DNA from 3 places in the Shewanella sp. Isolate8 genome. Region 3 is predicted to be linked to each of the others. Evidence: predicted binding sites of a transcription regulator. Region 3 holds the regulator's gene; each other region holds the start of a gene.
What was found. Region 3 encodes NrdR, which represses ribonucleotide reductase genes. Its sites were predicted from a motif close to AAACACNANATNTNGTGTTT; they were not measured.
Positions count from the first base shown of each region.

Region 1: the regulator NrdR is predicted to act here: its motif matches at 1,762-1,781, upstream of nrdD (anaerobic ribonucleoside-triphosphate reductase).
Region 2: the regulator NrdR is predicted to act here: its motif matches at 1,455-1,474, upstream of nrdA (class 1a ribonucleoside-diphosphate reductase subunit alpha).

Region 1 covers NZ_JAKEVI010000002.1:137,360-143,616, reverse strand. Annotated here, with positions in the region: gene rssA (patatin-like phospholipase RssA) at 1-408, shown strand, start outside; gene L1D43_RS09975 (hypothetical protein) at 855-1,562, shown strand; gene nrdD (anaerobic ribonucleoside-triphosphate reductase) at 1,813-3,930, shown strand; gene nrdG (anaerobic ribonucleoside-triphosphate reductase-activating protein) at 4,192-4,668, shown strand; gene L1D43_RS09960 (YibL family ribosome-associated protein) at 4,838-5,194, shown strand; gene ribA (GTP cyclohydrolase II) at 5,441-6,058, shown strand; gene L1D43_RS09950 (hypothetical protein) at 6,113-6,257, opposite strand, start outside.
Region 2 covers NZ_JAKEVI010000001.1:1,677,462-1,683,718, forward strand. Annotated here, with positions in the region: gene nrdA (class 1a ribonucleoside-diphosphate reductase subunit alpha) at 1-1,323, opposite strand, end outside; gene L1D43_RS07390 (HAD-IA family hydrolase) at 1,793-2,536, opposite strand; gene ubiG (bifunctional 2-polyprenyl-6-hydroxyphenol methylase/3-demethylubiquinol 3-O-methyltransferase UbiG) at 2,529-3,317, opposite strand; gene gyrA (DNA gyrase subunit A) at 3,571-6,210, shown strand.
Region 3 covers NZ_JAKEVI010000001.1:770,621-776,877, forward strand. Annotated here, with positions in the region: gene L1D43_RS03295 (DUF3943 domain-containing protein) at 1-481, shown strand, start outside; gene glyA (serine hydroxymethyltransferase) at 784-2,037, shown strand; gene nrdR (transcriptional regulator NrdR) at 2,162-2,635, shown strand; gene ribD (bifunctional diaminohydroxyphosphoribosylaminopyrimidine deaminase/5-amino-6-(5-phosphoribosylamino)uracil reductase RibD) at 2,688-3,836, shown strand; gene L1D43_RS03315 (riboflavin synthase) at 3,843-4,508, shown strand; gene ribBA (bifunctional 3,4-dihydroxy-2-butanone-4-phosphate synthase/GTP cyclohydrolase II) at 4,591-5,694, shown strand; gene ribE (6,7-dimethyl-8-ribityllumazine synthase) at 5,818-6,257, shown strand, end outside.

The sequences.
Region 1 (6,257 bases), on a different contig from region 3:
CACAGGAAGACGCGCCAACAGCAGCTGCCTGTGGCCATCTCTTCCGACGTGAAGGCCAGCGAAGCCGAGCTGGTGAAAGCCGAGAAGGAGCTGGAGAGCGGCTTCATGGATCTCCTGGCAAGGGGAAGAGACTATGTCAGCGGCCTGACCGATAAGTTTTCCCTGGGTAATCGTAGCGAGCCCGGGATGTTGGCTGTGATGTCGCAGTCGATGGATATCCTTGAGCAGCGCCATAAAAGAGTACGCCTGATGGGCGATCCGCCGGATATCCTGATCACCCCTAACGTGATGGAGATAGGAACCATGGAGTTTCACCGCGCTGGTGAGGCAATCGAGGCGGGGCAGGAGGCGGTTAAGCAGGTGGCTCATATTATCCGCGCCCGAGTCGATGAACTGGAGAGTCACTAGGGCCTGTTGACCTTTTGAGAACAAATTTTGTTCTAATTGAGCACGTTCAAATCGCGGCATGAGGCTTGAAGTATAGTTATTCTATATAAAATCCGAGTAACAAAGAGTTGAACGTGCTCAAGACGAACCCTGCGGGCAGCGTCTGTATCATTTTTCTACTGCGTTATCGCTCATTGATGTAGCACACCACATTACAATCGCTCTGCCTTGTATAAAGGCGATACAGAACGCTGCAAAAATGAACGCGAAAGATAAACAGGCCCTAGCTTTTAAATAAGCGCCTCTGGTTTTCTGTGACCCGGGTTTTCTGTGATCCGGGTTTTCTCTGGCCTGACTTATTTCTAACATGAGTTTTCTCTAGCCTGAGTTATTTGGGGCATAGGTTATCTCTGGCCTGGTTTTTGCTGCTTGCTTGGATATTTCATGCAGCAGTCGAAAAATTGACAATGAATTCAATTAGCCAGGCCATTACGGGTTCACAAGGCAACCTGATCGCCAACACCTATGGCCAAAACACACATGGTCAGGACACCCCAGATGTCGATAGTTCATCTTCCAGCGACAAGGTGACGCTGTCCCACCAGGACACCCAGGCAAAAGCTGGCGGACCAGGGATCCCACAGGAGGCGGTGTTTCTCTCGCCCAGGGCCGAGCGGGCGCAGAAGATAGAGGCGATGGCGAAAGATTTCTTTTCCAAGGGGCAATTTGGTCTTGGCGACATTCCTAAGTTAATTCAGCGTCTGCATCAGGACGGCATCTTGTCGGAAAACCAGCTCAATCGCCTGGGTCAGGCAGGCTTTGAGATCCCAAGGGGGGATGCGTCGCAGCCGTCGCTGCTTGACTTTATTGCCAGCCAGCGAGCGCAACTCAAGGAGAGTAAGCCCGATAGCGTGATGATCGCCATGCTCGATGATGCCGAGTCTGTGCTAAAACAGATGGACAGCCTCGATAGCCAGGGGCTGAACCAGAAGGCGGCGCGGGTGTCGGCGCAACTGGCGGTATTTGTTCAGGGGGAACACGGGCTGACCCAGAACGATAAGGCGATGTGGCAGGGACTCAAGTCGACCATGCAATTGGCGTCTGCCTCAGGAAGTTCGCAACAGGCTTCCGGACAACTACAGCGTTATCTGTCACTATCTAAAAGAATTACGTAATTTATTCACAGTTTGTCCCATTTTTATCCCGCATCTAGCTCCCTTTTCCAGCTGGGTCAAGGCCAGTTTTGACGATAAGTGGCTCAGTTGGCAGTAATCTTGTGTTAAAAAAATCCATCCGCAAATTAATGATCTGGATCAAGGTACTTGAGCCTGACTTGTAGCTTAATGCGCTACATATTGTGTTCATCGTCTATATTAACACTATATATGGTGTTAATTTGGCCGTTACTTGAGGAGATATTGAACAATGCCAGTGGTTATTAAGCGGGATGGTTACCGCACGCCTTTTGACGAAACAAGGATTCGGGATGCAGTGATTGCCGCTGCAAGTTCGGCAGGTATTGATGATGTTGCCTATGCCACCGAGGTGGCCCTACAAGTGCGCCAGTCGGTGGCCGAGCTCGAGCAGGTGGATATTCACGACCTGCAAGATGCGGTCGAAAACCAGTTGATGGAAGGCCCCTACAAGCGACTCGCCAGGGTCTATATCGAGTATCGCCATGATAGGGATATCCATCGTGAGTTGAGCAGTCGCCTCAACCGCGAGATCCGTGGTCTGGTGGAGCAAAGCAATGCCGCGCTGCTTAACGAGAACGCCAACAAAGACTCCAAGGTGATCCCGACTCAGCGGGATCTGCTGGCAGGCATTGTGGCCAAACACTATGCCACACGCCATATTCTGCCAAAAGATGTGGTGGCGGCCCATGAGTCTGGCGAGATCCATTATCACGATCTCGACTATGCGCCTTTCTTCCCTATGTTTAACTGTATGCTGATCGATCTGGCCGGCATGCTGACCCACGGCTTCAAGATGGGTAACGCCGAGATCGAGACCCCCAAGTCAATTTCGACTGCGACTGCGGTAACGGCGCAGATCATCGCTCAGGTGGCTAGCCATATCTACGGCGGCACCACCATCAACCGTATCGATGAGGTGCTGGCACCATTCGTTGCCAAGAGTTACGACAAGCATTATCAGGTCGCGCTGACCTGGGGGATCACAGACGCCAAGGCCTTTGCCACGGCGCAGACGGAGAAGGAGTGTCACGACGCCTTCCAGTCGCTGGAGTATGAGGTAAATACCCTGCACACCGCCAACGGCCAGACACCTTTTGTGACTTTCGGCTTCGGCCTTGGCACCTCCTGGGAGTCGCGCCTGATTCAGTCGTCTATGATGAAGGTACGCATGACTGGCCTGGGTAAGAACCGTAAGACGGCCGTCTTCCCTAAGTTGGTGTTTGCCATTCGCGACGGCATTAACCACAAGGCGGGTGACTGCAACTATGATATTAAGCAGATGGCGCTCAAGTGCGCGTCGATGCGCATGTACCCGGATATCCTCAACTATGAGCAGGTCGAGAAGGTTACCGGTTCCTTTAAGACGCCTATGGGCTGTCGCAGCTTCCTCGGCACCTATGAGGAGGAAGGCGAGCTGGTGCACGAAGGGCGCAACAACCTGGGTGTCGTGAGCCTAAACCTGCCGCGGATCGCCATCGAGGCTCAGGGCGACGAGACCCGCTTCTATCAATTGCTTGATGAGCGTCTGGCGGTGGCTCGCCGCGCCCTGGACACTCGCATCGAGCGTCTACAAGGCGTGAAGGCGAGGGTAGCGCCAATTCTTTATATGGAAGGCGCCTGTGGCGTGCGTCTGCGCGCGGATGATGAGATCAGCGGCATCTTTAAGAATGGCCGCGCCTCTATCTCCCTGGGGTACATCGGCCTGCATGAGACCATCAATGCCCTTTACGGCAATGAGGCCCATGTGTATGACAGCGAGGCGCTCAGAGATAAGGCCCTTGCCATTATCGAGCACCTCAAGGCGGCGACCGTGCGTTGGCGTGAGGAGTCGGGCTATGGCTTTAGCCTCTATAGCACGCCGAGCGAGAACCTGTGCAGCCGCTTCTGCAAGCTGGACACAGAGGCCTTTGGGGTGATCGATGGCGTAACGGATCGAGGCTATTACACCAACAGCTTCCACCTGGATGTGGAGAAGAAGGTGAATCCTTACGATAAGCTGGATTTCGAGCAGCCCTATCCGGCGCTCACCAGTGGTGGCTTCATCTGCTACGGCGAATACCCCAATATGCAGCACAACATCGAGGCGCTGGAAGATGTGTGGGATTATAGTTACAGCCGGGTGCCTTACTATGGTACCAATACGCCGATTGATGAGTGCTACGACTGTGGCTTTACCGGCGAGTTTAGCTGTACCAGTAAAGGCTTTACCTGTCCTAAGTGTGGCAATCATGAGCCGAGCAGGGTTTCTGTGACCCGCCGCGTGTGTGGTTACCTGGGTAGCCCGGATGCCAGACCCTTTAACTATGGCAAGCAGGAAGAAGTTAAACGTCGGGTGAAGCACCTCTAATGAGAAGAGGGCCCGTTTTATACCAATCACAGTAAATATGTGATCAGAAATAGCGCAGGAAAAACGCTTGAGAACAAAGCAGGATTTTTAGATAAGTAGTTATTCTACAATTAAAAATACTAATACAGTTATCGAGCGTTTTAACAAGCTAGAATGATTAATTATTTATTACGATTGGTATTAGCTGCGGTTAACGCGATAACGTGAAGCTGAAGATAGCAAGGCGCCATAGGGCACTTGCTATCTTTGCATGAGGGACACATGAATTATCATCAATATTTTCCCATCGACGTGGTCAATGGCCCAGGCACCAGGGCGACTCTGTTTGTCTCGGGCTGCGAGCATCAGTGCCGGGGCTGTTACAACCAATCGACCTGGAATCCCGACTCGGGCCATCAGTTTGATGAGCAGATGCTCGAGCAGGTGATCGAGGATCTCAACGATACCCGCATCAAACGTCGCGGCCTGTCGCTCTCCGGCGGTGACCCCCTGTATCCGGGTAACCTCGACACCATACTCACCTTGGTGAGAAGAGTTAGACAAGAATGCAAGGGTAAGGATATCTGGTTATGGACTGGCTATAGGCTTGATGAACTCAGCCCGGCACAACAAGCCGTTGTCGCCTATGTGGATGTGCTGGTGGATGGCAAGTTTGAGCGTGATTTAGCCGATCCTAGCCTGGTGTTTCGCGGCAGCAGCAACCAGGTGATCCACTATCTCACCCAAAAGCAGCGCTGATTGTTACGCCAAAAACGAATAAACAGGCCTCAAGACACTGGCGCGGCCTGCGCCGGAAGACTTGTTCGCACCTTCCTCATTAGTGGTATAATGTTCGCCAAACTGGCAAATGCTGCCTTTTTTTAACCGAGTGGCATTTGTGTATTCGCGAGATTTTTAAGGCAAGTTAATGAATTTAAAGCAAGAGTTACAGCAGTTGAACGATCGTCTCGACAAGTATCGTCGTAAATTAGATGCGGCGGAGAAACGCGGCGATCAGGCGGTGATTTTGCAATTTAAGCAAGAGATCAATGCGGTAACTAAGCAAATTACCCATGTCAAACAGCAACAGAGTCGTCAATTGAACAAACGCGGCACCGAGCTGAGTGAACTTGCCTTTAGCCGTGCGCTGACCAAGGCCGAGCAGGCCGATATGGGTAAGCTCAAGCGTTCGGTGAAGGGTTTGATAGTCGTGCATCCCATGACGGCGCTGGGTCGTCAGATGGGATTGACTCAGGTAACAGGATACGCACCTAAGGCCTTTTAAGACTGAGGATAAAGCATAAAGGATTTTGATGGCGGCGTGAGCGACTTCATAGCCTTGTCGCCGCTCAGAGCGTATCCTAATAAGCCGAAGCGGTTGCGGTGAAGCAATATCCGATTTTAATACTCGGGTATTTCACTGTTAGGCAAAAACACATAGAATGCTCGGTCTGAGAAAGGGGAGAGTTCCTCCACCTGGTTTTCATTCTTCATTCGCATCTCAGACAGAGCGAGTTGTAAAGGTTATTTCATGTCGATTAAGTATGTCGCCACCTCTAAACTTCCCACCCCTTGGGGAGTATTTGCCATGCATGGTTTCGAAGATACAGAGACGGGCAAAGAACACGTGGCGCTCACCTTTGGCGAGTTAGATGCGAGCCAGCCCATGTTGGGCAGAATTCATTCCGAGTGTCTGACCGGTGATGCCCTGTTTAGTCTGCGTTGCGATTGTGGTTTTCAGCTACAAACCGCGATGCAAAATATCGCCGAGGCGGGTCAGGGGTTTATTCTCTACCTGCGTCAGGAAGGCCGTGGCATAGGCCTGCTCAATAAGATCCGTGCCTATGAGTTGCAAGATCAAGGTGCCAACACGGTAGAGGCCAACGAGCGTCTGGGCTTTGCCGCCGATATGCGCAAATATGACATGATCAAGCCTATGCTGGAGAAGATTGGTGTGCAGCAGGTGAAGCTGATGACCAACAACCCCCGCAAGGTCAAGGCGATGAAAGAGCTAGGTATAGCGGTTATCGAGCGCGTGCCTCTGCAGGTAGGTAAGAATCGTTACAATGAGGCGTATCTAAAGACCAAGTCGACCGAGCTGGGTCATATGATGTCTGAATATCACTTCACCGAAGAACATCAAAATTAACCTCTTTCGCCATGGCGACACCTTAACCTGTCGCCATGGTGTGATTATTTTTTGTTACCCTTGCGATTGCTCCTGTTTCTCTTTAGCGCTGAGCAGGGACATCAGCTGATTGCTGAGAACGGCTATCTGATCTTGTAGTTGCTTGCGCGCTTGTTTCGCCGCCTCGGAATCATCCCCTTGAAGGGCCTGTAGCTCGAGT
Region 2 (6,257 bases), 910 kb from region 3:
TTCAAGACACAGGTTAGATTGACGCACCGGCGCAACCTTAGCATCGAACGGGCTATGAGTATTACAGTGATCCACGTTCTGGATATAGATACGACCCGTTGAGGCCCGCTCTTGCATCATCAAGGAGAAGAGTTCTACCGCCTTGATCTGCTTCTTACGAATGCTCTCATCTTGCTCATACTTCACATACAGACGCTCGAACTCGGCCTGATCTTCGAAGAAGGCATCATATAGGCCTGGTACGTCTGATGGGCTAAACAGGGTGATCATGCCGCCCTGAATAAGACGCTGGTACATCAGCTTGTTGAGCTGCACGCCGTAGTCCAGGTGACGAATACGGTTATCTTCTACGCCGCGGTTGTTCTTCAGCACCAGCAGAGACTCAACCTCAAGGTGCCACATCGGGTAGAACAGGGTTGCTGCGCCGCCGCGAACGCCGCCTTGTGAACAAGACTTAACCGCCGTCTGGAAATACTTATAGAAAGGCAGACAGCCTGTGTGGAATGCCTCACCGCCGCGGATTGGGCTGCCCAGCGCGCGGATGCGGCCAGCGTTGACCCCGATGCCAGCACGTTGCGACACATATTTCACGATAGAAGAGGCGGTCGCATTGATAGAATCCAGGCTGTCACCACACTCGATCAGTACGCAGGAGCTGAACTGACGAGTCGGCGTACGCACGCCTGACATGATAGGTGTCGGTAGCGAGATCTTAAAGGTCGAGGTCGCGTCATAGAAATCTTTAACGTACTGAAGACGCGTCTCTTTCGGGTAGTTGGCAAACAGACAGGCCGCCACCAGAATATAGAGAAACTGCGCGCTCTCGTAGACTTCGTGGGTGACACGGTTTTGAACCAGGTACTTACCTTCCAGCTGCTTAACCGCGGCATAAGAGAAGTTCATGTCGCGCCAATGGTCGATATAGCTGTCGAGTGTGTCTAACTCCTCGCGGCTATAGTCGTTAAGAATATGCGTGTCATATTTGCCTAGCTCAACCAGCTTCACCACATGGTCGTATAGCGAAGGCGGCTCAAACTGACCGAAGGCTTTCTTGCGCAGGTGGAAAATGGCCAGACGTGCAGAGAGGAACTGGTAGTCTGGTGATTCCGGCGAGATAAGGTCGGCAGCGGCCTTAATAATGGTTTCGTGGATCGCTTCAGTTGGGATTCCATCATAAAACTGAAGGTGTGAACGTAATTCGACTTCCGATACTGAGACATTATTCAGTCCTTTGGCCGCCCAAGTGATCACTCGGTGGATCTTATCGAGATCGATAGTTTCACGTTCGCCACTGCGCTTCGTGACTTGCATATTGCTGTTCATTGAAGATAAGCCTTGAATTAAATATCGCTAGGGGTGAAAAGCTCCACCCTACGTTTCCATGTAAAAACAATCGAAGATGTTAAAAAAGTACCTGAGCACTACTGCAGTTCTAGTGGCTTCGACCGCCGCCCATACACAAGATATGGTGTTTTTTCTTTAATAGGATACAAGATAGTGAGGTTGGTGGGATATTGCAAGCGGGTTTTTAGGGGACAAGTTGTGGATATCTTGGGGGTAAACCAAAGGGTTAGTAATGGCTTACCTTTAACCCTTGTTTTCAATTACGATAGCAAAGTCGGGTCAAGTTTTAGACGACCGATAACGCCTATCACGAAAGCTAAAATATTGGCCAGATCCTATGGATCTTTTTGTGCTAAAAAAGGATCGCGCTCCCAGTTAAGACGACTTTTTACTGATGCGTCACACGCCAGCACACAATAGCATGTGATTCATCTCTCTTAACAGACACTTATCCCTGTTTTAGCAGCTCAAGTACCTTAGATGGCGCCTCGAAACCAAAGTCGTGCGGCCATAGGTGTGCGTGGTCATTGTTTCCAATATAACCCCAATGCGCGATGCCGCCGAGCATGTCACTATTGCGTGCCGCCTCGAGGTCTCGTTTGGCATCGCCGAGATAGAGAATATGCGCACAGCTCACACCCAGTTGGGATGCGGCCAGCCGCATCGGTGCGGGATGGGGTTTACTCTGGGTGGTGGAATCGCCGCTGATGATGGCTGGCATCTTACTGGCTAACTCAAGCCTGTGCAGTAGGGGCCGGGCAAAGCGCGCCGCCTTATTGGTGACGACACCATAGGGGATGCGCTGGTCACTAAGGTGTTGCAGCAAGGGGAGCATGCCATCAAACAGCTTGGCCGCCTGGCCATTGACCCTGTGATAATGAGTAAGTAGCGCCTGCTGGATTGCCGCTTTCTCTTCATCATTAAGGTGGGGCTGAGCGGCTTCGACCAAGGCCAGGCTGCCATGAGACGCCGCAAAGCGAATATCTTCCAGCAATTGGCTGGGCAGTCCGAAGTCGTTTAGTGCGAGGTTTAGCGCCAGCACGAGATCTGGCGCCGTGTCGACTAAGGTGCCATCGAGGTCGAACAGTACACCTTTTATCTGCATTGTATCGATAGCCACTGCATCGATAGGCACTGCATCAATAGGCATTGCATCGATAGACATGCCTTCTGTCGCCAACCCTTTAGTCATCCTGCTTAACCGTGGCGATCATATAGTTGACGTCTAATGACTTGGTGTAACGGAAGATATCGGTCAGCGGGTTATAGGTGATGCCAGTGGCGTCGACGCACTCTAGCTCCACCGCATCGGCCATGCCAATGAGTTCCGATGGCTTGATGTACTTCTTATGATCGTGGGTGCCCACAGGCAACATCTTAAGTAGATACTCGGCGCCAAGCACTGTCTCAACATAGGCCCTCAGGTTGCGGTTGATGGTCGAAAAGAACACATAGCCGCCAGGCTTGACCATGTCGCTACAGGCCTTGATCACAGAGGCAGGGTCGGGCACGTGTTCGAGCATCTCCATGCAGGTGACTACATCATACTGACCTTTATGGCTGTCTCTGTGGTGCTCTGCCGTGTCCTGGATGTAGTTAATCTCAACGCCCATCTCTAAGGCGTGAAGTTTAGCGACATCGAGGGGCTCGGCGCCCATATCCAATCCATCTACCTTAGCTCCCAGACGCGCCATGCTTTCGGAGAGAATACCGCCGCCGCAGCCGACATCCAGCACACGCTTACCAAATAGGCCACCGACGGCTTGATCGATATAGTTGAGTCTCAGGGGATTGAGCTTATGAATCGGTTTAAATTCCCCTTCGGGATCCCACCAAGTGGCAGCCATCTTCTCAAACTTGGCAATTTCTTGCGGATCGACATTGGCATTACTAGTCTCAGAAAAATTTGTCTCAGAAAGGTTAGACACGGAGAGTCCTCTGAAGGGGATAAATGATGTAGCTATTATACCCATCGCCTTAGATAAACAAAGAAGAAGCCAGCGAAAATGTCTGCTTAGTCATCAGATTGCTGTTAAAGCGTTCATTCTACCTAAAACCGACTTAGGTTTTACGCCGTAAACAGATATTTGAGGTGAAATTTCAATAGGGTCTAGCGCCTTTAAATATCTGTGTTAGAATGCCAAATCACGTTTTCTGGCTTGGTAAAATATTGCCTGGTTTTTAAGCAGTATTTTGTCGGCTAAATTTCAAGGGATCGAGCAGTTTATGACTGATCTGGCTTCATCTATAACACCAATTAATATTGAAGACGAATTAAAGAATTCATATTTGGATTACGCCATGAGCGTGATCGTTGGCCGTGCGTTACCCGATGTGCGTGACGGTCTAAAGCCGGTTCATCGCCGCGTATTATTCGCGATGAACGAGTTGAAGAACGATTGGAACAAACCTTATAAAAAGTCGGCGCGTGTCGTCGGTGATGTGATCGGTAAATATCACCCGCACGGTGACTCGGCCGTTTACGACACTATCGTTCGTATGGCGCAGCCGTTTTCTATGCGCTACACCTTGGTCGATGGTCAGGGTAACTTTGGTTCGGTCGATGGTGACGCCGCGGCGGCCATGCGTTATACCGAAATTCGTATGGATAAGCTGGCGCATCAACTGCTGGCTGACCTAGAGAAAGAAACCGTCGATTACGTCCCTAACTACGACGGAACCGAGCAGATCCCGGCAGTGTTGCCGACCCGCATTCCTGCTTTGCTGGTCAACGGTTCGTCGGGTATCGCCGTGGGTATGGCGACCAACATTCCACCTCATAACCTTTCGGAAGTGATCTCCGGCTGTCTTGCGCTGATCGATGAGCCAAGTCTCTCTATCGAGCAGTTGATGGAGCATATTCCAGGTCCAGACTTCCCAACGGCGGCGATCGTCAACGGCCGTAAGGGTATCGAAGATGCCTATAAGACGGGTCGTGGTAAGGCGGTCATGCGCGCCCGCGCTACCGTTGAGACTGAAGACAACGGTCGTGAACGCATTATCGTTACCGAGATCCCTTATCAGGTGAACAAGGCGCGTCTGATCGAGAAGATCGCCGAGCTGGTAAAAGATAAGAAGATCGAAGGCATCAGCGGCCTGCGCGACGAGTCTGATAAAGACGGTATGCGTATCGTTATCGAGGTGAAGCGTGGCGAAGTGGGTGAGGTGATCCTCAACAACCTATACGCCCAGACACAGCTACAGACCTCTTTCGGTATCAACATGGTGGCCTTGACCAATGGTCAGCCTAAGTTGTTTAACCTTAAAGAGATGCTTGAGTGCTTCATCCTTCACCGTCGTGAAGTGGTGACTCGCCGTACCGTATTCGAACTGCGTAAGGCGCGCGAGCGTGCGCATATCCTCGAAGCATTGGCGATAGCGCTGGCCAATATCGATCCTATCATCGAGCTGATTAAGGCATCACCAACGCCAGCCGAAGCGAAAACCAAGCTGGTTGCGCAAGGTTGGGCCCTTGGTAATGTACAAGGCATGCTGGAGAAGGCTGGTGATGATGCCGCGCGTCCTGAGTGGCTGGCGCCCGAGTTTGGTATTCGCGATGGCCTCTACTTCCTGACCGAGCAACAGGCTCAGGCGATTCTTGATCTGCGTCTGCACAAGCTGACCGGTCTGGAACATGAGAAGATCCTAAGCGAATATGAAGAGCTCCTAGAGCTGATCGCAGCCCTGCTATATATCCTCCGCAGCCCTGAGCGTCTGATGGAAGTGATTAAAGAAGAGCTTCAGGAAGTGCTGGAAAACTTCGGTGATGAGCGCCGCACAGAGCTTAACGCCTCTGCGGTCGACATTAGCCTTGAAGATCTGATCAACGAAGAAGATGTGGTAGTGACTCTGTCGCATCTGGGTTACGCCAAGTATCAGCCTTTGAGCGATTACCAGGCCCAGCGCCGTGGTGGTAAAGGTAAGGCCGCGACTAAGGTGAAAGATGAAGATTTCGTCGAGAAACTTCTGGTCGCCAACACCCACGACACCATCTTGTGCTTCTCCGATTTCGGTAAGATGTACTGGCTCAAGGTGTACCAACTGCCGCTAGCAAGCCGTCAGGCCCGTGGTCGTCCTATTATCAACCTGCTGCCGCTGGCGGAAGGTGAGCGCATTACCGCTATCTTGCCGGTGCGTGATTACGACGCCGACAAGTATGTGATCATGGCGACTTCTCACGGCACAGTGAAGAAGACCTCGCTGGATCAATACTCTCGTCCGAGAGCTAACGGTATCATCGCCGTGAACCTGAAAGATGGCGATCAGCTGATCGGCGTCGATATCACTAACGGTGATAACGAAGTAATGCTGTTCTCTAACGAAGGTAAGGTCGTTCGCTTTAGCGAAGATCAGGTTCGTGGAATGGGCCGCACCGCGACAGGTGTTCGCGGTATCAAGCTAGAAGATGGTCAGAGCGTGGTCTCGCTCATCGTGCCTAAGAATGATGGCGCCATCCTAACCGTCACCGAGAACGGCTATGGTAAGCGTACGGATCTGGATGAATACCCAGCTAAGAGCCGCGCGACCAAGGGTGTAGTCTCAATCAAGGTCAGCGAGCGTAACGGCGCCGTCGTAGGTGCGGTACAAGTGCTTGAAAACGACGAGATCATGTTGATCAGCGATAAGGGCACCCTGGTACGTACACCTGCATCTGGTGTATCGACAATTGGTCGTAACACTCAAGGCGTGACCATTATCCGTACGGCAAGTGACGAGACGGTAGTGGGACTGCAACGTATCGACGAGATCCAAGATGAACAGGAGTTTGACGAAGAGGGCAACCCTATCATCACAGATACTGTCGAAGAGCAACAAGTCGAAGGCGAGGCGCCTGAGGATGAGCCAGACGTTGAGCCAAACGAATAGCGTTTAGCGAGATTAACGGGCGTCCCTATGGACGCTCGTTTTGTTTG
Region 3 (6,257 bases):
TCAAGATATCAATATCGATCTGCGCAGCGATCTCTTTGGTGACTTTGCCATGGTGAAGCCGTTCGCGACCAAAGATTATCTGTCTCAGGGGCGGCATTTCTGGGGCACTAAATCAGTGCTCTGGGAGGGAGAGTATGGTTACGCCTGGGGCCACACCTTTAATCTGTCGCTGGAGGCCAGCTACCGCAACCTCCTATTAGGCATGAAGCTTAAGTCCCAGCGCTGGAGCTCGATCAACGACAAAGAGAACGAGCGCGCCCCCCAGTGGAACCCCAATAACAGCGATCTGGATTTTGATGACGCGAGAGACAGGTATGAGATCTATCTTAGCTATGGCGTTAGCGACGATTTGACCCTGAGTCTGCACCATGAGCGGATCGATCGCAGCGGCGAAATTCACGGTATCGACAACCCTGGCATCTATAGCCGCCTTGACGACACGGAGCTGCGTAGCTGGCTGCAACTCGAATACCATTATTGATTACCTTACTGATTACCTTTACTAATGCAAAATGACGGCCCGGCGCCGTCATTTTTGTTGGATTAATAAAACAGTGTTTTCGTTCAAAAGGCTGTAAACCAGCCATTTTGTCCCTTGCAAAAAAGGAGTCTTGGCAAAACAGGGCTTAATCGCCCGACTTTTGTTGTAAGGGGCATTTTGATGAACATTTCTCAGCTTGAATCGCAACTAATTTCATGTCGCAAATGCTGGGATTGTGATCGAATGCACTGTAGAATACCGCGCAACCCTACCTTAATAAGACTTTACAGCTGGAGTGACCAATGCTGAAAAAAGAGATGAACATCGCCGACTTTGATCCGCAACTGTTTGAAGCGATCCAGGAAGAGACTCGTCGTCAAGAAGAGCACATCGAGCTTATCGCCTCGGAGAACTATACTTCTCCTCGCGTGATGGAGGCTCAAGGTTCTCAGCTGACGAACAAGTACGCCGAAGGTTATCCTGGCAAGCGTTACTACGGTGGTTGTGAGCATGTCGATATCGTCGAAAACCTAGCTATCGAGCGCGCCAAAGAACTGTTCGGTGCGACCTATGCTAACGTTCAGCCTCACTCTGGCTCTCAGGCTAACAGCGCAGTTTATATGGCGCTATTGCAACCAGGCGATACCGTACTGGGTATGAACCTGGCTCACGGCGGTCACCTGACTCACGGCTCACCAGTAAACTTCTCTGGCAAGCTGTACAACATAGTGCCTTACGGCATCGACGAGTCTGGCAAGATCGACTACGACGAGATGGAGCGTCTGGCCGTTGAGCACAAGCCTAAGATGATGATTGGTGGTTTCTCTGCTTACTCTGGTATCGTCGACTGGGCACGCATGCGTGAGATCGCCGACAAGATTGGTGCTTACCTGTTTGTCGACATGGCCCACGTTGCAGGCCTTATCGCCGCCGGTGTCTATCCTAACCCAGTGCCACACGCACACGTGGTGACTTCGACGACTCACAAGACTCTAGCCGGTCCTCGCGGCGGTATCATTCTGTCTGCGGCGAATGACGAAGACCTATACAAGAAGCTGAACTCTGCGGTATTCCCAGGTGGTCAGGGGGGCCCATTGATGCACGTTATCGCCGGTAAGGCGGTGGCCTTCAAGGAAGCGCTGTCTCCTGAGTTTAAGGCTTACCAGCAGCAGGTTGTGGTTAACGCTAAGGCGATGGCTAACACCTTCATCGAGCGCGGTTTCGATGTCGTTTCTGGCGGCACAGAAAACCACCTGTTCCTGCTGGATCTGATCGCTAAAGATATCACGGGTAAAGATGCCGATGCGGCCCTGGGTCGTGCCAACATCACGGTAAACAAGAACTCAGTGCCTAACGATCCACGCTCACCTTTCGTGACCTCGGGTCTGCGTATCGGTTCGCCTGCCATCACGCGTCGCGGCTTCAAAGAAGCTGAAGCGGTTGAGTTGACTAACTGGATCTGTGACATTCTCGATGACATCAGCAACGAAGGCACTATCGAGCGCGTGAAGAACCAGGTGCTTGAATTGTGCGCTAAGTACCCTGTTTACGGTTAACCTTAAGGGTTAAATCGGGTAAACTCCGATGGCCGCTACTGATTTAATATTGGTAGCGGCCATTTTTGTATCTATTTCAAGGGAAAGCTCCCCAAGATACCGATTAGCATATGCTGGAGGCTCAATGCATTGTCCGTTTTGCAGCGCAACCGACACTAAGGTGATTGATTCTCGTCTGGTGGCCGATGGTCATCAGGTGCGTCGTCGTCGCGAGTGTCTGCTTTGTCACGAGAGATTTACCACCTTCGAAGGCGCCGAGCTGGTGATGCCCAGAGTGGTGAAACAAGATGGCAGCCGCCAACCCTTCGATGAAGACAAGTTGCGTGGCGGCATGCTCAGGGCGGTCGAGAAGCGCCCCGTGTCGATGGACGAGATAGAGCAGGCGCTCAGCAAGATTAAATCTACCCTAAGGGCCACGGGCGAGCGCGAGGTCACCTCTAAGATGATAGGTAATCTGATGATGGATCACCTGGTCAATCTCGACAAGGTGGCCTATATCCGCTTCGCCTCCGTGTACCGCGCCTTCGAAGATGTCTCCGAGTTCGGCGAGGCGATTGCCAAGTTGCAAAACGATAAGAGCAAACCGGGCAAGTCTTAGATTATGCGTAGCGGGGCTTCCCCAATTATTCTCAAGAGATGGCGATCCAGACATGGCCTGGTCCAAATTTGATTCTCAGATGATGGCGCGCGCCATCCAGTTGGCCCGCAAGGGCCAGTACACCACTCGTCCCAATCCGAATGTCGGTTGCGTGCTCGTCCAGGGGGAGACCCTTGTGGGCGAGGGCTATCATATCGCCGCCGGCGGCCCCCACGCTGAGGTGCACGCCCTGCGTATGGCGGGCGATAACGCCAAAGGCGCCACTGCCTACGTGACTCTGGAGCCCTGTAGCCACTATGGCCGCACGCCCCCCTGCGCCGAGGGGCTGATAAAGGCGCAGGTTTCCCGCGTCGTGGTAGCGGTCACCGACCCAAATCCTCAGGTGTCAGGCCGGGGGACCAAGATGCTCGAGGATGCCGGTATTCGCGTCGAGGTCGGCCTGCTGCAAGAAGAGGCCGCTGCCCTCAACCCTGGGTTTATGAAGCGGATGCGCACCGGACTTCCCTGGGTCAGCATCAAACTGGCCGCCAGCCTGGATGGTAAGACGGCGCTTTCCAATGGCGTGTCTAAATGGATCACAGGTCCTGAGGCGCGCCGCGACGTGCAGCGCATGCGCGCCCGTTTCGACGCCGTAGTGACAGGCATAGAGACGGTACTGGCCGATGACCCAAGTTTGAACGTACGACATGGGGAGCTAGGTTATTTGCGCGAGCAGCTAGCGGATGCCGATATTCGTCAGCCTCTGCGTGTCGTGCTCGATTCTCGTGCGCGTCTTGGCGCCAAGGCTAAGCTGTTTGACACTGAGTCCCCCGTGCTCTTGGTGAGCTGTCAGCCCTATCCCGATGAGATCGTCAGAGCCTGGCCTGAGCAGGTGAGTCAACTGCAACTGACCAGCGAGAATGGCCAGGTGCCGTTAAAGGCGCTGCTCGAATACCTTGGCGGACAAGTTAACAGTGTGATGGTGGAGGCTGGGGCGACACTGGCCGGCGCCTTCATGGCACAGGGACTGGCGGACGAGTTGGTGCTGTATCAGGCGCCCAAGATCTTAGGCGGCCACGGACGCAATCTGCTGGCCCTGCCAGACTATACTGAGATGGCACAGTTACCCGGCCTGCGTCTGTGTGACGATCGCCGCATCGGCGCCGACAGACGCCTTACCTTTCAATTGAGTCACAATCATTTACCGAGCGATAAAGAGTAGTTAGTCATGTTTACTGGGATCATCGAGGCTGTGGGCAGCCTGAGAAAAATTGAGCGTCGCGGCGATGATATTCGCCTGACCGTGGCGAGTGGCAAGCTGGACTTAAGTGACGTTAAATTGGGTGACAGCATAGCCACCAATGGCGTGTGCCTGACCGTCGTCGAGCAGATGGCCGATGGTTATGTGGCCGATATCTCCGCCGAAACCGTTGCGCTTACCGGTTTTGCCCATTATCAGGTGGGGCAGAAGGTCAACCTGGAGAAGGCGGTCACCCCAACTACGCGCCTTGGCGGCCATATGGTAAGCGGCCACGTCGACGGTGTGGCCAGCGTGGATGACAGGCAGTATCGCGGCAAGGCGATCGAATTCTGGTTGACGCCGCCCAAGGGCTTAGCGCGCTATATCGCCCATAAGGGCTCTATCACCATAGATGGCGTTAGCCTGACGGTGAACGAGGTGGACGGCGAGCGTTTTCGCCTGACCATAGTGCCTCACACCGCCAGCGAAACCACGCTTATCGAGCTCAAGGCGGGTGACAGGGTCAACATCGAGGTGGATCTGATCGCCCGGCACCTGGAGCGCCTGCTGAGTTTCTCTCAGTCAGAGGAAAATCCAGCGAAAGAATCAAAGGTCACCATGGATCTGTTAGCTCGCTCCGGCTTTTTAAGATAGACACTGGCAATCCCGGTCGATAGCAGATTAAATAACTCTTACTATAAGAATATTTCAAGGTCTAACAGTTTAAGGTCTAACAATGGCACTACACAGCATAGAAGCGATTATCGAAGATATCCGTCTGGGTAAGATGGTTATCTTGATGGATGACGAAGACAGAGAGAATGAAGGCGACCTGATCATGGCCGCCAACCTGGTGACGCCCGAGGCGATCAACTTCATGGCCACATATGGTCGCGGCCTCATCTGCCAGACCATGACCAAGGCCCGCTGCGAGCAGCTTAACCTGCCGCTGATGGTGAGCAACAACAATGCCCAGTTCTCCACCAACTTCACCGTGTCTATCGAGGCGGCAGAAGGGGTGACTACGGGTATTTCTGCCTATGACAGAGCCGTTACCGTGCAGGCCGCCGTGGCCCGCGACGCCAAGCCGTCGGATATCGTGCAGCCGGGTCATATCTTTCCACTGATGGCCCAAGAGGGCGGGGTACTTATCCGCGCCGGTCATACCGAGGCGGGCTGCGATCTGGCGCGCCTGGCCGGTCATGAGCCATCGGCGGTGATCGTCGAGATCCTCAACGAAGATGGCACCATGGCCCGTCGCCCGGATCTTGAGGTGTTTGCCGAGAAGCATGGCCTCAAGATAGGCACTATCGCAGATCTCATCGAATACCGTAATACCAAGGAAACCACTGTGGTGCGCGAGGCCAAGTGCAAGCTGCCGACCCGTTTCGGCGAGTTCGACATGATCACCTACCGCGACACCATAGATAACCAGCTGCACTATGTGCTGGTGAAGGGAGAGGTAGAGCCTAACGCCTTGGTCCGTGTGCATCTGCAAAACACATTCAACGACCTGCTGCACTCTGAGCGCGACGAGAAGCGCAGCTGGCCGCTGGAAAAAGCCATGGCGCGTATCGCCGATGAGGGCGGCGTGTTAGTGGTGCTGGGTCATCAGCAGAGTAACGAAGAGCTAATCGCTAAGGTTAAGGCCTTCGAGGCGGAAGATAAGGGCGAGATTGGCGCACCGGCGCCGTGGCAGGGCACCTCACGTCAGGTGGGTGTGGGCTCGCAGATCCTTGCCGATGTGGGCGTGACCAGCATGCGTCTGCTCAGCTCGCCTAAGCGTTACCATTCGCTGTCGGGTTTCGGGTTGGAAGTCACTGAATATATTGCAGAATAAGTTACTCTGTAGGGAATTCATCGATTTGAGTTAAATTGCATGGGGATCAACGCGGTAGGCTGTGGTATCATACCGCCTCTTTTTTCCCGTGCCGGGTTTGTTAAGCTAATTTAGGTAAGATAAATGAACGTAGTTCAAGGTAATATCGAGTCGAAAAACGCCAAAGTGGCCATAGTGGTTTCACGTTTTAACAGCTTCGTGGTTGAAAGTCTGCTAGAAGGCGCGGTGGATACATTGAAGCGCTTCGGTCAGGTCGCCGATGACAACATTACCGTTGTCCGCGTACCCGGTGCCGTAGAGCTGCCACTGGCAGCCCGTCGTGTGGCGGCAAGTGGTAAATTTGACGGTATCATTGCGCTGGGCGCCGTGATCCGTGGTGGTACGCCACACTTTGATTTTGTTGCAGGCGAGTGTAACAAGGGGCTGGCTCAGATAGCGCTTGAGTTCGACCTTCCTGTGTCATTCGGTGTATTGACCACAGATACCATTGAACAAGCTATCGAGCGTTCTGGTACTAAGGCGGGTAACAAGGGCGGCGAAGCGGCACTTGGTCTGCTAGAGAT